Regions from separate parts of the Metabacillus flavus genome, predicted to be linked through region 2. Evidence: predicted binding sites of a transcription regulator. Region 2 holds the regulator's gene; the other holds the start of a gene.

Region 1 (8,239 bases), 820 kb from region 2:
CGAATGTGATTTTGCCAGACCGGGTTCAGGTGACCATGACATCTCCATTCATGAGAGCGTATTCACTGCTCGCCATTAAAACGTGTCACAAACGAAATGCTCCGGCAATCGGGGGAATGGCTGCACAAATTCCCATCAAGGACAATCCGGAGGCAAACGAAGCAGCGATGAATAAGGTCAAAGCTGACAAACTCCGCGAAGCAAGCGACGGGCATGATGGCACATGGGTTGCCCATCCGGCACTCGTTACTGTTGCAATGGATGTGTTCAATGAATACATGCCTGGAAAAAATCAGATTGAAAAGCAGCTTGACGAAATGGAAGTAACGGCAGCTGATTTGCTTGAAGTGCCCGACGGTACGATAACAGAAGCAGGTCTCAGGATGAATATTGACGTTGGCATCCGCTATCTGGCTTCCTGGCTTTCCGGCAGAGGAGCCGCCCCGATTCATCATTTGATGGAGGATGCGGCCACAGCTGAAATTTCCAGAGCCCAGGTTTGGCAGTGGATCCGGCATGATAAAGGGATTCTGGATGATGGAAGACCGGTAACGATGGAGCTTTATGACCAGCTTAAGCGTGAAGAAACGGCGAAAATTGCGGAAGAACTCGGGGATAAGTTCTATGCGCAAATGAAGTTTCCTGAAGCCGCTGACGTATTTGACGAATTAGTAAAGAACGATGAATTTACCGATTTTCTGACATTGCCAATCTACGAAAAAATCTAACGAAAACAAAGGGGATGGATTTACATGGAGAGAAATGAACGGATCAATAAGCTGAACGAACAATGGGAAATGGACAGCCGCTGGAAGGGCGTTACCCGCACATATACAGCAGAGGAAGTAATCAGGCTCCGCGGCTCACTGGATGTGGAGCATACATTGGCGAGACGCGGATCTGAAAAGCTATGGGACTTGCTTCATAAGGAAGACTATGTTCATGCGCTTGGAGCCCTGACAGGAAATCAGGCAGTGCAGCAGGTGAAAGCGGGTTTGAAGGCGATCTACCTGAGCGGATGGCAGGTGGCAGCCGACGCCAATCTTTCCGGCCATATGTATCCGGATCAAAGTCTGTATCCGGCCAACAGCGTGCCAAGCGTTGTGAAGCGAATCAATCAGGCGCTGCAGCGCGCAGATCAGATTCAGTACTTGGAGGAAGATGGAGAGATTGACTGGTTCGCACCGATTGTGGCTGATGCGGAAGCAGGCTTCGGCGGGCAGCTGAATGTGTTTGAGCTTATGAAAGGCATGATTGAAGCGGGAGCGGCAGCTGTTCACTTTGAAGACCAGCTTTCCTCTGAAAAAAAATGCGGCCACTTGGGTGGGAAGGTTTTGCTTCCAACCCAGACAGCCGTTAAGAATCTTATTTCCGCTAGACTCGCAGCTGATGTGATGGGTGTACCAACCTTGATCATTGCGCGTACGGATGCGGACGCGGCTGACTTGATTACAAGCGATGTGGATCCTGCTGATCACCCGTTCATCACAGGTGAACGCACGCCGGAAGGATTTTTCCGCACAAAATCAGGCATTGAGCAAGCAATCGCACGAGGACTTTCCTATGCGCCTTATGCCGACCTGATCTGGTGCGAAACAAGTGAACCAAACCTTGAACAGGCTCAAAAGTTTGCGGACGCCATTCACGAAAAATTCCCGGGCAAGCTGCTTGCCTATAACTGTTCCCCATCCTTTAACTGGAAGAAAAAACTGGACGAAGCCACAATCGCAAGCTTTCAAAAAGAACTTGCTAAGATGGGCTACAAATTCCAATTCGTTACACTTGCCGGCTTCCACGCCCTGAACCATGGCATGTTCGAGCTTGCGCGTAAATACAGAGACCACGGCATGGCCGCTTACTCCGAGCTGCAGCAGGCTGAATTCGGCAGCGAGCAGTACGGCTACACTGCAACCCGCCATCAGCGCGAGGTTGGCACCGGCTATTTTGATGAAGTATCGCAAACGGTAAGCGGAGGAACCTCCTCTACCACAGCTCTGAAAGGATCAACAGAAGCAGAGCAGTTTACGTCGGAAACGACGACAGTATGACGACAGTATAAGGAAGGAAAGCGGGCTGAGGCCCGCTTTTTTGTGTGTTTTGGAAGTACTTAGCGGGACGGGGAGATGCAAGTCGATTGCAGGCCGTACTTTGCCGCTTATGGGCAGGTTCGTGTCGATAACGGGCAGGTTCGTGTCGATAACGGGCAGGTTCGTGTCGATAACGGGCAGGTTCGTGTCGATAACGGGCAGGTTCGTGTCGATAGCGGCCAGGTTCGTGTCGATAGCGGGCAGGTTCGTGTCGATAGCGGGCAAAACGGCCATGATCACCCAATAAAAAAGCCAATCCAAAAGGATTGGCTTCGTTATTGTAGACACTGAATCACGTTGGCGTATTGCTTGGATAAATCCATAAATAATGGCTTGTTTCTTTGGTCAAGAGCATCATTGATTTGAGTTTCGAGGAGCGCCAGTTTTCGTTTCAGTCCTGCTTCGTCCAGAATCATTTGAATGTAGATATCCAGCATTGTCGCGGCTTCTGCTTCGTTCTTCATTGTGTGACGGGACTTCATAAGCTCTGCATACGATTTTTTATTTTTCATAGGATCACCCCTGATGCCTTTTTCTTATTATATGGACTGAGTGGAAGAAAATCAACTAAATATTTATAATTTTTAGACAATTAATACTGCGGGTTATATTTGCAGTAGATAAGCATTAAAAACACAATTCGAAATGAGTTTTTGTTAAAATATTACACTTATGTGGGTTTTGTGTAAATTTGTGGATCCGTGTGATGGTTGCGTGTTAAATTTTTCTTGGTTAAATATACCTAACAAATTTGAGGTGAATCAATCATGGAAAAAATCAGTCAATATGAGGCAAATCGGTTAACGATGGCAATTTTAAGCAGTGAAGCGTGCGGGACTCTATCCTCCTTTGTAATGGAGGTAGAAAAGGAATACGAGGTTTCCATGAAGCCTCTGGACATCGTTGATCGAAGCTGCCGTTATTTCGGTTCAAGCTATCAGGGGAGAAAGACTGGCACGAAGGACACGATCGGCATCACCCATAAGCCTCCGATTGTTGTAGACGCAGGAAACTCCATCTATCTTTTCCCGACAGCCGCATCTTCCAGACCGCATTGCTCATGGATTTCGCACCAGCACATTGAAGATTTTTCACCTGCCGGGGAAGCGGAAACGCTGGTGACGTTCTCGAACAGGAAATCGCTTACCCTCCCAGTATCCATCCATTCTTTTGAAAATCAGCTTTACCGGACTGCCCAGCTTCGCGCGGTGATTACATCCAGGGTGGAAAATGAAAAGCGGATATTCACCCAGCTTTTATACAGCAGAAGTCCAGGTGAAACGTTTCATACTTAAACCTTAACCAAATATTCCTGCAGCAGCTCGCACACTTTATTGCGGATGCGCGGATTAAAATAGTTGTGCTGTTCCTCATACCCCTGGTAGAGGAAGGAATACATCGTAAACGCTTCGTCATGCTTAATTTTGCTGACTTTGATTTTCTGGCGGTGAAGCTCCCGTTTGACCTGCTGGAGATCTTTTTGGGCAAGCTTGAGTGATTCTTCAATCAGGTGGAGGTACGGCTGCTTCAGTTTAAATGGACTTTTTTCAACGACGGAGAGATCGCGGTTCAAGATCGAGATGGTCATGGGCAGGTAGATGGCCTGGTCGATCATATCTCTCACTTCTTCAGGTATTCTTGTCATATTCATTGGCCTCGCTTTATCCTCTGTTTTTTCCTCTTTGACAGGCGGACATGTCACCTGATGCAGATTTTCTGGACAGAGAAGTTCTATCTTCTATTATAGAACGTTTGTTCGTAATTTATTCTATTCCGATTCGAAAAAAAATTCAAGAGGGATTTCTTTTCCAGCACCTGCTTATTTAAGTTTTCCCCGAAAAACGGTAAAATAGGAGGATACATAAATCTTAAGGAGCTTGGAATGGACCTGCATACGCTGTTTGATTCGTTTACTTTAGAAAAAATGATGAAAATCTTTGAACAGTACCGCTCATTCGGGCCCCTCCTTGGAATTGGCCTGCCGATGCTGGAAGCATTTTTGCCCTTCCTTCCGCTTGTCGTTTTTATTGTGGCAAATGTGAATTCATTCGGATTTGGACTTGGCTTTCTGTTATCGTGGCTTGGGGCTTCGGCGGGTGCTTTTATTGTTTTCCTGCTGGTCAGGAAATTTGGACAGGAGCGCTTTTTCCATTTTTTAAGCCGGCATAAAGGAATCAGCCGGATGGTCAGCTGGGTAGAAGAAAAAGGATTTGGGCCGCTGTTCATTTTGCTGTGCTTTCCGTTTACTCCCTCTGCCGCGGTGAATGTGGTCGCCGGATTATCGAGAATCAGCATCTGGAATTTTATGCTCGCTGTTTTTACCGGGAAGCTGGTCATGATTTTCATCGTGAGCTACGTGGGGCAGGATCTGCACGCGCTGATCACAGATCCGATGAAATCTATAACGGCCGGCGCTGTTCTCCTGGTTATGTGGATCATTGGCAAGATTCTTGAGAAAAGACTGAACGCAAAAATGGGTCGGAAATTGGACAAGCGGTAAGCTCGGATGATTATAAGTCCGGGCTTTTTATATCCCGGTGCTGTCCAATAATAAGCTGCAGATAATTGAACAGATAAGACGCTATTACACTGCATACAGTGCATTTGTCCATTTATTTGGAAGATGAAAACGAACGTGTATTCGTATATAATGAATACAACTATTGAAAAGGGGGCTTTTTTATGACGATCCGGTTTATGGCGGGACGCTCCGGCAGCGGCAAAACCACGATGATTCTAAATGAAATTAGAGAGAAGCTGAAAGAGCAGCCTGACGGTCCGCCGATCCTTTTCCTTGTACCTGATCAGATGACATTTGCCATGGAGTATGAGCTTGCCCGGACTCCTGGTTTGAGCGGCATGATCCGGGCTCAGGTATTCAGTTTTTCACGGCTCAGTTTAAGAATTCTTCAGGAAACGTCAGGCGCGGCCAGACAGCCGATTACTTCAACTGGTGTCCAGATGATGCTGAGGAAAATAATTGAAGATGAGAAACAAAACTTTAAGGTTTATGGAAAAGCCGGTGACAAGATCGGATTCATTCAGCATGCAGAAGCGATGATTACGGAATTCAAGCGATACAATTTAAATCCGGCTGATTTGCTTGAGCAGATTGAAGCGGTACGAAAACAGATGAACGAAAAGGAAAGGGTTCTTTCAGGGAAGCTTGAGGACCTGCATGCCATTTATGAACGGCTTGAAGAAGCGCTTGCCGGCCGGTATGTGGACGCAGAAGATACGCTAAGAATGCTCTCGGAACGAATTCCAGAATCCTCATATCTTGAAAAAGCAGAGGTCTACATAGACGGTTTCCACCATTTCGCTCCAATGGAACTGGAGGCAGTGAAAAGCCTCCTTGGAAAAGCGGCACGGGTAACGGTCACTATAACGGCAGATAAACTGTTTGACAGGCATTTGCCGCATGAACTGCATTTATTCCGGATGACAGGCATGACCTACACACAATTTAAGAAAATGGCCGAAGAGCTTCACATTGAAACCGAGGAGCCGGTCCTGCTGAATGAGCTTCCGAGATTCACCGGCTCGCCTTCCCTTCAGCACTTGGAGCAAAATTACGATTCAAGGCCATCGCAGCCATTTAAAGGGCTGACGGATATCTCTATCTGCCAGGCGGCAAGCCACCGTGCGGAAATAGAAGGAATTGCGCGCCGGATTCAGGAGCACGTCAGGAAAAGGGGAGCACGTTTCAGGGATACGGCGATTTTGCTGCGCAATCCATCCAGCTACCATGATTTGATTGAACAGGTATTTACGGATTATGAGATTCCTTTTTTCATAGATCAGAAGCGTTCGATGCTCCATCACCCTCTCGTAGAATTGATTCGATCTTCTCTGGAGGCTGTTACAGGAAGCTTTCGATACGAAGCCATGTTCCGGACGATTAAAACGGATTTGCTGTTTCCGGCGGGAGCTGATAAACCTTCCTTAAGAGAAGAAATGGATCTTCTGGAAAACTACGTGCTTGCGCATGGAATAAGCGGGTCAAGATGGACATCCGAAAAAAGGTGGATTTACAGAAGGTTCCGCTCCTTGGAGGGCGGAAACGCAGTAACGGATGAAGAACTGAACAAGGAAGAACAAATCAACCGGCTAAAGGAGCTTGCAGCGAAACCGGTGAAAGATCTGGCTGCGGGCCTTAAAAAAGCGAAAACAGGAATACAAAAGGCCGGGGCATTGTATCTGTTCCTTGAAAATCTTGAGATTCCTGCGAAGCTCGAGGAACTTAAACAGGAGGCGGAATCAGCCGGCCGTCTTATCGAGGGCCGTGAGCATTCCCAAGTCTGGGATGCTGTTATAGGCCTGCTGGATGAATTTGCGGAAATGATCGGGAATCACCCCGTCTCTTCCGAGCAATTTACGGAGATGATTGATACCGGCCTGGAGAGTCTGAAGTTCTCCCTTGTACCGCCGGCGATTGATCAGGTACTGATCGGAGATATGGAACGTTCCCGTTTTTATGGTCTGAAGCATACATACGTGGCCGGAGCAAATGATGGAGTTATTCCGGCAAGACCGATGGAGGATGGCATCCTTTCTGATGAAGACCGCGAGCTGCTTGAACAGAACGGGGTCCAAATGGCGCCGTCTGCAAGACAGCAGCTTCTGGATGAGAATTTCGTGATTTATATGGCGCTCGCGAGCGGTTCGGAGCACTTGTCTGTTTCTTATCCATCAGCCGATCCGGAAGGGAAGTCCCTGCTGCCGTCTATTTTAATCAGCCGTCTTGAGGAACTCTTTCCGGATGCGGTTAAAGAGTGGTTCGTGAATGAACCGGAGTCACTGGAGGAGCATGAACAAATTTCCTTTATGCCGAATAAATCTGTTGCACTTACGTACTTAAGCTCCCAGCTGCAGACGTGGAAAAAGCAATACCCGGTGCATGACAGCTGGTGGGATGCTTACAATTATTTGATTGAGCATGATCAGAGCGGCAATGTGGAAATGGTGATCGGGAGTCTGTTTTATAAGAATCAGGCAAAACCTCTTAAGCAGGCTGTCACAAAAGAGCTTTATGGCCAGCATATCTTAGGTAGCGTATCCAGGATGGAGCAATTCAGAAGCTGTCCGTTCTCCCATTTTGCGAGCCACGGACTGAAGCTTAGAGAACGCGAGCAGTTCCGTCTTGAAGCTCCGGATGTGGGCCAGCTGTTCCACTCGGCGCTCAAAATGATCTCTGACAGGCTCGTGGAAATGAACGTATCCTGGCGGGATGTAACGAAGGATCAATGCAGGTCCCTCTCCAGCGAAGCGGTAAACCGCCTCGCTCCCATGCTTCAAAAAGAAGTGCTAATGAGCTCGAACCGTCATCAGTATTTGAAACGCAAGCTTGAAAAGATTATTGCCAGAGCGGCCGGGGTGATTGCCGAACAGGCAAAGGCTTCGCTATTCACGCCAATTGGACTGGAGCTTGGCTTTGGAAAGGGCGGTCCGCTGCCGCCGATGAGATTTAAGCTCGACAACGGCTATACGATGGAGCTGACCGGAAGGATCGACCGTGTGGATTCCGCGGAAAGCTCCAGAGGGCTTCTGCTCCGCATCGTGGATTATAAATCAAGCGACCGCGCTCTGAATCTAAGCGAGGTCTACTATGGAATCGCCCTCCAGATGCTCACTTATTTGGACGTCATTATTTCCTATTCCAAAACGTGGCTGGGAGTGGAGGCGAGTCCGGCGGGCGTCCTCTATTTCCACGTTCATGATCCGATGATTCAGACAGGCGCCAAACTCAGCCTTGAGGATCTGGAAGAAGAAATCTTTAAAAAGTTTAAGATGAAGGGTCTGCTTCTTGGAGAACAGGAGACGATCCAGCTCATGGATCAGACGCTTGAAAGCGGTTCGTCCAATATTGTGGCAGCCGGGTTCAAAAAAAGCGGCGGCTTCAGCTCAAGCTCTTCGATTGCGAGCAATGAAGAGTTTGATATGCTGCGCCGGCATGTGCGAAGTGAATTTAAGCAGATAGGAACGGAAATTACCAATGGGGTGACCGACATCAGCCCATACCGGATGAAGGATAAAGTGCCATGCACATTTTGTCCGTATAAAGGAGTCTGCCAGTTCGACCAATCCCTTAAGGACAATGATTACCGGATTTTGAGAGAAGAGAAAAATGAGCAGATATTTATGCGCCTGAA
Region 2 (8,239 bases):
CTCCCTCTGCTTCAGCAGGCTTATCACACTTTCCTTTTCAATCAGCCTGAGCAATTCTTAAGCAAAGAACCTGTTTGGAAACCATTCTCACATGAAAAAGGGCCAAAATAAAAAACCGCCCTCTATTGGTTTTCTGACCAATAAAAAGCGGTTCGGTGTTTGTTTGATGAAAGATTAAGCATACATAAGTCAAATTTCAGATGAATGGCTCACTCTGCGTTCAGCGTTATGCAAACAATTAGAGTGACTATCGTTAAAGCAAAGAAACATCAGCTGGAATGGGTTATTTAATCTGCTGACTATTCATCGCTTTCATCATTTGATTGATTTTTTTCTGGGATGGTTTCATTCCCATTTGCATCATCATCATACGCAGCATTTGTTCATTAATTGGCGGATTCTTTTTCAAATAGCTCATCATGTATCTCCGGGCAATAAAGAAGCCCAGCGCCACGCCGCCCAGAAGAGCAACTATAATCAGTGTTATGCCTAGCCATAAAGCCATGGTAGTTCCTCCTTCAAGTTCTCTCGTTTACAGTCTACTAAACCCTTCGATATTATACAATAATTCCTGCATAATTTCTGCTTTTTTAGACAAATTTTCTTTCTGATATCGGGTTCAGCCAGCCATATCGATGGGCTTGGAAGTCCATCGCGAGAAAACAGGGGTTCATTTTTCGGAGAATTTCAAAAAAAATCGTCTCAGCTTCATAGCTGCCTTGAGCGTCGATTTCAAGATACCGGTCCTTCACTAGCAATGTAGCCTGGCCTGCTTCACCATTCAGGATGATTCGATGCAAATGCCCTAACTGCCGGTAGCCTTTTCTCATTGTTAAAAACCCGGTCAGGAGCTGATGAATTTCTTTAGACGGAATTGCTTTTGAGATATATTGCACCTGGCGATCCAGCAAATCATAGGAACCGTCATGGATGCTTGTCCATTGAAAATTTTGAATCAGGTTAAAGATCTTTGACTCTTTTCCAAAATAATGGCTTGCGAATTCTTCTTCTATTAAATATACATAATAATGCCTCATAATGAACCCCTCCTGCCGATGCAAACTCTTTATCCTAATTATACGGAATCCGGTTTGAAGAAGAGTGTCTAAATGCGGAGAGAGGAAGCACTATTTATGTCGAATGAATAGATTAAAAACCACAGCCTTTTGCTGCAGCGAAAAATCAACTAGATTGGGGGTATACATAGTGTCTACAAAATAAGGAGCCTGCAGTATGCAGGCTCCTTTGTGGCTTATTTATTCAGCAATGCTTTAACGCGTGCTACGATATTTTCTGGAGTGAAGCCAAACTCTTTCATAATCGTTTCTCCAGGTGCAGATGCACCGAAACGGTTAATTCCAAGAACGTCACCTTCATCTCCAGTGTATCTTTCCCATCCAAGCGGAGAAGCAACTTCGATCGCTAAGCGCTTTTTAACATCCTTAGGAAGGACGGATCGCTTGTAATCTTCGGATTGTTCTTCAAAACGTTTCCAGGAAGGCATGCTTACAACAGAAGCATCGATTCCTTCTTTAAGAAGCGCTTTTTGGGATTCAACTGCAAGACCCACTTCAGAACCGGAAGCAAGCAGGATAGCATCCGCCATTTCTTTTTGTGAAGGTGATACAACGTAAGCACCTTTCTCCACACCCGTACCGGACAATTCTGCAGAGTGCTCAAGCGTTGGAAGATCCTGTCTTGACAATACAAGAGCAGTCGGACTAGTTTTAGATGTAACCGCAAGCTTCCATGCAGCAGCCGTTTCGTTTCCATCCGCTGGTCTGATCACATCAAGGTTCGGCATCGCTCTTAATGAAGCAAGCTGCTCAATCGGTTCATGAGTAGGTCCGTCTTCCCCTACTGCAATACTGTCATGAGTAAATACGAAGGTTACAGGCAGGTTCATTAAGGAAGCCAGGCGGATAGAAGGACGCATGTAATCGGAGAATACGAAGAATGTTCCTCCAAATACTTTTAATCCTCCGTGAAGAACCATTCCATTCAGTGCTGCACCCATGGCAAACTCCCTTACACCGAACCAGATATTGCGTCCGCTGTAATTGTCAGCAGTGAAATCTTCTACGTTTTTGATTGTTGTTTTATTGGATCCCGCTAAGTCTGCTGAACCGCCGAACAGGTTGGGAACATTTTTAGCTATGGCATTCATCACTTCACCAGAAGACGCTCTGGAAGCAAGTCCTTTTCCTGTTTCATACACAGGAATATCTGCATCCCATCCTTCAGGAAGTTCGCCATCAATTGCGCGTGTAAGCTCCTCTGCAAGCTCAGGGTACTCTTTTCTGTAGCTGTCAAAAAGGGCATTCCACTCGTTTTCCGCCTTTATGCCATCCTCTTTGATTGTTTTCGCGAAGTGTTCATATACTTCGTCCGGCACATGGAAATCTTTATCAAATGTCCACTTGTAAGCATCTTTAGTCAGCTTTGTTTCTTCTGCTCCAAGGGGTGCCCCGTGAACGCCAGAAGTACCGGCACGGTTAGGTGAACCAAATCCGATTGTTGTTTTGACTTCTATCAGAGTTGGCTGATCTTCATTTTGCTTGGCAGCAGCAATAGCACGGCCGATTTCATCTGTATCATTTCCATCTTCGACACGGATAACCTGCCAATTCATTGCTTCAAAACGCTGCTGAACGTTTTCGCTGAATGAACGGTCAAGATCTCCATCAAGAGAAATATCGTTTGAATCATAAAGAACAACCAAACGTCCAAGCTTCAAGTGACCTGCAAAAGAAGCAGCCTCTGATGAGATTCCTTCCATTAAGTCTCCGTCGCCGCAAATCGCAAATGTATGGTGGTCGACAACATTAAATGAGTCTTTATTGTATGTATGTGCAAGGTGACGTTCTGCCATAGCCATTCCTACCGCCATTGCAATTCCCTGGCCAAGCGGTCCAGTCGTTGCATCTACGCCAGCTGTATGTCCATATTCAGGATGTCCAGGAGTTTTGCTTCCCCATTGGCGGAAAGATTTTAAATCTTCCATAGAAACATCATAGCCTGAAAGGTGAAGCATGCTGTAAAGAAGCATAGAGCCATGTCCAGCAGAAAGAACAAAACGGTCACGGTTGAACCAGCTTGGATTCTCTGGATTTTGTTTCATATAATCTGTCCACAACTTGTAAGCCATCGGGGCAGATCCCATAGGCATTCCCGGGTGACCGGAGTTTGCTTTTTCAATTGCATCAATAGATAGAGTCCGGATTGTAGCAATGGACAATGAATCAATAGTAGATAATGTCATTATAGACCATCCTTTCGTTTGAACAATTTACCCTCTTATCATATCCGTACAGCTCAAATAGTACAACCAATAGGCCTGTTTAAATTAAACAGGCCTGCTATAGAACTTTTAATGAAGTCCTTTATTCTTTTCGTTTTTCAATTTTTGAGGGGTTACGTCATTTCCTTCCGGATCGACCACGGTCACATTTTTCAATGTGTTCTTCATTGAACTTCTAAAGGTTTTCAGGTACTCTTCACGTAAAGCTTTTTGCTCCTGCTGTTCCTGTTCCGTTAACCCTTCAGCCTTGGACTTTTTTGACAGAACATTAATTCGATCAATTTTATCTTTAGAAAGCATATTCATTCTCCTTTTTAAGCCTGTTTTTCTCCTGTATGTTTCGTTCTCGAAGACTGTTACCTTACATTTTGCTGATATGAAATGGTATTGGGATGGCTGTTTTCCGCTACAGGATGCTCACTTTCCATCGGACTGGCACGTGAGCTTTTCCAGAGCTTAGCGCTTTAAATCTGTTCAAAGAACATGTTTTTTACGGTGGGTTTCACTCGCACGAAACTTAAACATAGTTATGGATAGTGCAATGGTACAAAAAAGAGCAAAAAAAGGCAACTAAACAGATTATAAGGTCTGTTCAGCGGCCTTTTTCTCTTCCATGTATTCCTGGTACCTTCTATGTACCGTCGCTTTTGATACTGAATAGCCGAAGCCTCTCAGCGTGGCTGCTATATCTGCGAACGTGAGTTTACTGTTCCTTAAACGAACGATTTCCTCGATTGGAACTTCAATTTTATCTTTTCTCCCGCCAGAAACAAGATCGGTTAAGTTATGCTGCGGCTGATATCCCTTTTCAACCGCACGCTTCATTCCGCGCCTAATTTTCATATTATGGATCTTCCTCTGATATTCTTCGACAATGCTGACAATTTCGAGAACCATTGTATCCGCTTCTGACAGCTGCAGTTCGCCCTGCTGTGCAATTGTGAACACTCTCGCCTGCTCTTTGTAAATACAGTGGAGAATGGCCATTCTGGCGCTTCCTCTTCCAAGTCTGGTTTCATCCTGGATCAGAATTGCTTTTACATCTTCCTTTTTTATCGTGTCGAGAAGCTCAAGAATTCCTTCCCTCTCAATTTCATAGCCGCTTGCCTTCTCCATGATGATCCGGACGGGTTCCATTCCGTTTTGAACCGCTAGCGAAGTCAGTTCTTCTTCCTGTCTATGAAGAGAAGTTTCCTGTTCTTCTTTAGCTGTACTGACTCTGCAATAAATAACCGCCTTCAAGTAAACACCTACTCTTCTGAAGCAATAATGTGGGTTTCATGCTGGTAAAGTTCATTCTTTTTTACTGGAATAAAAACGGTGTCGCCCGGTTTAATGACAATGGTAGATAAATTGTTTTCCTTATCCACCCACTCCACAAACTCAGTCTGAGACATCCCGTGCTTGTCCTTCAATGTTTCTGCCAAATCCCATAATGTATCTCCTTCGCGGATTTCTATTTTAGCATATTCATCCAGTGTTTTGCCGCTTCCCGTACCGGCTGCTGCAAATAAAATACCCCCTACTAGAACGAAAAATGATGCTATGAGTGCAAATGTGCTTTTTGACATGATAACCCCTCCAGAATGTTTGTTCGCTTTTCGATGTTTTTATTATAATACGAACAAACGTTTTGGGTCAAGCGCTTTTCGAACTTATGTTTGTATTTTTAGGTAAATGATGCTATAATCACTATAAATTACTTACTCTGAGGTGCTAAGGATGAGCAAACTATCAAAAAGGCAACAGGACATTCTTGAATTCATTAAACAGGAAGTCAAAAGCAAAGGGTATCCTCCGTCCGTCCGTGAAATTGGTCTTGCTGTCGGTCTGGCATCCAGCTCTACTGTACATGGGCATCTAGCGAGACTTGAAAACAAAGGGCTTATACGCCGAGATCCTACAAAACCAAGGGCTATCGAGATTTTGAATGAAGACCAGGGAATGGAAATTCCGAGAAACGAAGTGATTAACGTTCCGATCATCGGGAAGGTTACGGCAGGGCTGCCGATCACTGCTGTAGAAAATATTGAGGAATACTTTCCGCTCCCTGAACGGCTCGCCTCACCTGATGACCAGGTATTTATGCTTGAGATTGTCGGGAACAGTATGATTGAAGCGGGAATATTAGACGGAGACCTTGTTGTTGTGAGACAGCAGCAATCCGCTAACAACGGTGATATCGTCGTTGCTATGACAGAGGATGATGAAGCAACTGTGAAACGCTTTTTTAAAGAAAAAGATTATATTAGGCTGCAGCCGGAAAACTCTTCAATGGAACCCATTATTTTAAGGAACGTATCAATACTGGGCAAAGTGATTGGAGTATACCGTACAGTGCATTGAAGAGCTTGTTCAACTGGACAAGCTTTTTTTATACATACATAAAATGATAGAATAAGGGCTGGATAATGTGCTATACAATCAGCATCTGGAGGAACCACTTATGTCCGACAATCAAAAGGAACTTCTATTAGATGAAGCCAGCAGTCAATTTATATTTCCCTTCTCTTTAAAATATACCAAGTTGATGAAGATCCAGCAGCAGCTGGAGGATACCGGTTACCGGTTCTTCAAGCTTGATGCAAAAGAAACAGAGAATGCATATTATGGTCCCGGGCAATCCGTTTCCCACGATAATATGGACCAATACTTTTTGCCGTTTATCGAAAACCTGTTATTTGTTCATGAGCCGGCAAAAGAATCGCTTAGCCGGTTTTCAAAGTCTGTTCAATCACCTATCAGGTTATTATTTGGTGAGGATCAGCGTTCATATGGAGCTGAAATCCTTTCTGCTGATATTTTTATCTGTCCCTTTGAAATAGGGATAATCTCGATTCGGACCCGGTTTACTCAGTCTCCCTTGAAGCTTTCTGAAGTGATGGACTTTCAAAATCAGTTCCGCGTTCTGGATCCAAAGCTTGTTGAAAAGAAGAATCTTAGGGTCATTACTGAAAATTCATCCTTTGACAGCATTCAGGATTACATATTTAAAGAAATTGCACCTGGCATTGTTCCTTTTATCGAAACAGGGGCGAACAAGTCCTCTTATTTCGGAAGTCTTCCCTATTTCGTGGATGAAAGAATGTATGTTGTCAGTACGCTGGTCACGCGTGAGGATCACGTGACAAATGAACATCTCTTCCGGTCGGGGCAGGTAAATGGATATGACTCACAAGGAAATCCGTTTATTTCCGCAAGAAACCCTGAGTACATTGACAATTATGCAAAAAACCACACATACAGCAGGTGGGCACCGCAGACGAACTATGTAATCAGCGATCATGCTTTTACTTGCCTTAGCCAGCGGGGAGAGCACGTACCAATAATCAAGTCCGAGATGTTTGGGCAGCATTATTACAACCTGCTCCTTCACTTTTTTTACAAAATGGTTCTGCTTAAACTTTCATATCAATACTCGCTGCTGTACAGACGGAATAAAACGAATGAGATTGAACAGCTAATTCAAACCATTACCGAGTTTTCCGGCAAATATCATTTTAAGGAAATCAGCAGCCGCACTGAGGGGCAGGAATTGGCTTTCTTAATGAATAAAGTGTTTCATATTTCGACTTTGTATGACGAAGTGAAAAAAACACTTGACAGCTTGTTCAGAAATCAGGAAAAAATTTCAGCAAAACGAAATAATTATTTACTGTTTATTTTAACGACGTATACGGTTATTTCCGGAATCTACGGAATGAATCTTGTTATAGAGGACTGGAAAGGGAAAATCGATTGGAGGATCATGACTCAATACTCGGTTTTTGAGTATATAGCGTTTGGAGTTGCCATCAGCGGAATCCTAATGGGAATTGGATTGGGTGCAGGAGCGATTTTCAGTCTCGGCAGAAACTTTTTTAACCGAAAAAAACGATGACTCCGATCCCTCGGTCATCGTTTTTCTGTTTCTTTTTAATTGTGAAAGTTTGTTCCGTCTGTTGTTGCAGCAATAATTCCTGCTCGGACCACGAAGTCCCCGAAGTGTTCGCCTTCTTCACGTTCTTTGGCATAACGGGGCAAGAGGTCACCAAGAACATTCAAAATTTCTTCTTCACCGATGTTTTCTTTATACATTTTGCTTAACCGGCTGCCATCGAAGGCTGCTCCAAGATACATATTGTATTTGCCGGGAGCTTTGCCGATAAAGCCAATCTCACCGAGGGCATGCCGGGCACAGCCGTTCGGGCATCCAGTCATGCGGATGGTGATTTCCTCATTGCGTAAACCGTTTTCGTCAACAATTTGCTCGATTTTGCCTATTAAAACCGGCAGATAGCGCTCAGCTTCGGCCATCGCAAGGCCGCATGTAGGAAGCGCCACACACGCCATCGAACTGCGCCTGAGTGCAGAATAATGCTTGCCGTCCGTTAAGCTGTATTCGGTTATTAATTGGTCGATATGCTTTTTCATCGCTTGCGGCACATTTGCAATGATCACGTTTTGGTTTGCGGTCAGCCTGAAATCTCCAGCATGCACCTTCGCAATTTCACGAAGTCCCGTCATAAGCTTATAGTCTTCAAAGTCTGCTACACGTCCGCCTTCTACAAACAGCGTATAATGCCATTTGCCTTTAACTCCTTTTACCCACCCATAACGGTCGCCATTGTGATCAAAATGGTAAGGCTTTGCTTCTTCAAGGGTCCAGCCCAATCTGTTCTCTAATTCTTCTTTCACCGTCTCAAGGCCAAGACGGTCTACTGTGTACTTAAAACGGGCATTTTTCCGTTCTGAACGATTTCCGTAATCCCGCTGGATTGTGATAATTTTTTCAGCAAGGTCCAAAATTTGATCAGGTCGGCAGAAGCCAATCGATTTTCCAAGCTGAGGATAGGTTTCTTTATCACCATGGGACATTCCCATTCCTCCGCCTATCAGAACATTAAAGCCAAGAAGCTTCTCATCTTCCACTATTGCGATTAGCCCTAGATCCTGAGA

The links. Region 2 encodes LexA, which represses DNA repair genes until DNA is damaged. Its sites were predicted from a motif close to CGAACATATGTTCG; they were not measured.
Region 1: the regulator LexA is predicted to act here: its motif matches at 4,718-4,731, upstream of addB (helicase-exonuclease AddAB subunit AddB).

The regions. Positions count from the first base shown of each region.
Region 1 covers NZ_JAGVRK010000001.1:1,130,601-1,138,839, forward strand. The annotation lists gene aceB (malate synthase A) at 1-728, shown strand, start outside; gene aceA (isocitrate lyase) at 753-2,048, shown strand; gene J9317_RS05905 (IDEAL domain-containing protein) at 2,363-2,599, opposite strand; gene J9317_RS05910 (competence protein ComK) at 2,855-3,382, shown strand; gene J9317_RS05915 (YhjD family protein) at 3,379-3,732, opposite strand; gene J9317_RS05920 (TVP38/TMEM64 family protein) at 3,970-4,587, shown strand; gene addB (helicase-exonuclease AddAB subunit AddB) at 4,770-8,239, shown strand, end outside.
Region 2 covers NZ_JAGVRK010000001.1:1,953,191-1,961,429, reverse strand. The annotation lists gene J9317_RS10025 (YneF family protein) at 284-505, opposite strand; gene sirA (sporulation inhibitor of replication protein SirA) at 591-1,040, opposite strand; gene tkt (transketolase) at 1,253-3,262, opposite strand; gene J9317_RS10010 (DUF896 domain-containing protein) at 3,371-3,601, opposite strand; gene J9317_RS10005 (YneB family resolvase-like protein) at 3,881-4,543, opposite strand; gene yneA (cell division suppressor protein YneA) at 4,552-4,872, opposite strand; gene lexA (transcriptional repressor LexA) at 5,024-5,647, shown strand; gene J9317_RS09990 (magnesium transporter CorA family protein) at 5,748-7,181, shown strand; gene cysI (assimilatory sulfite reductase (NADPH) hemoprotein subunit) at 7,217-8,239, opposite strand, start outside.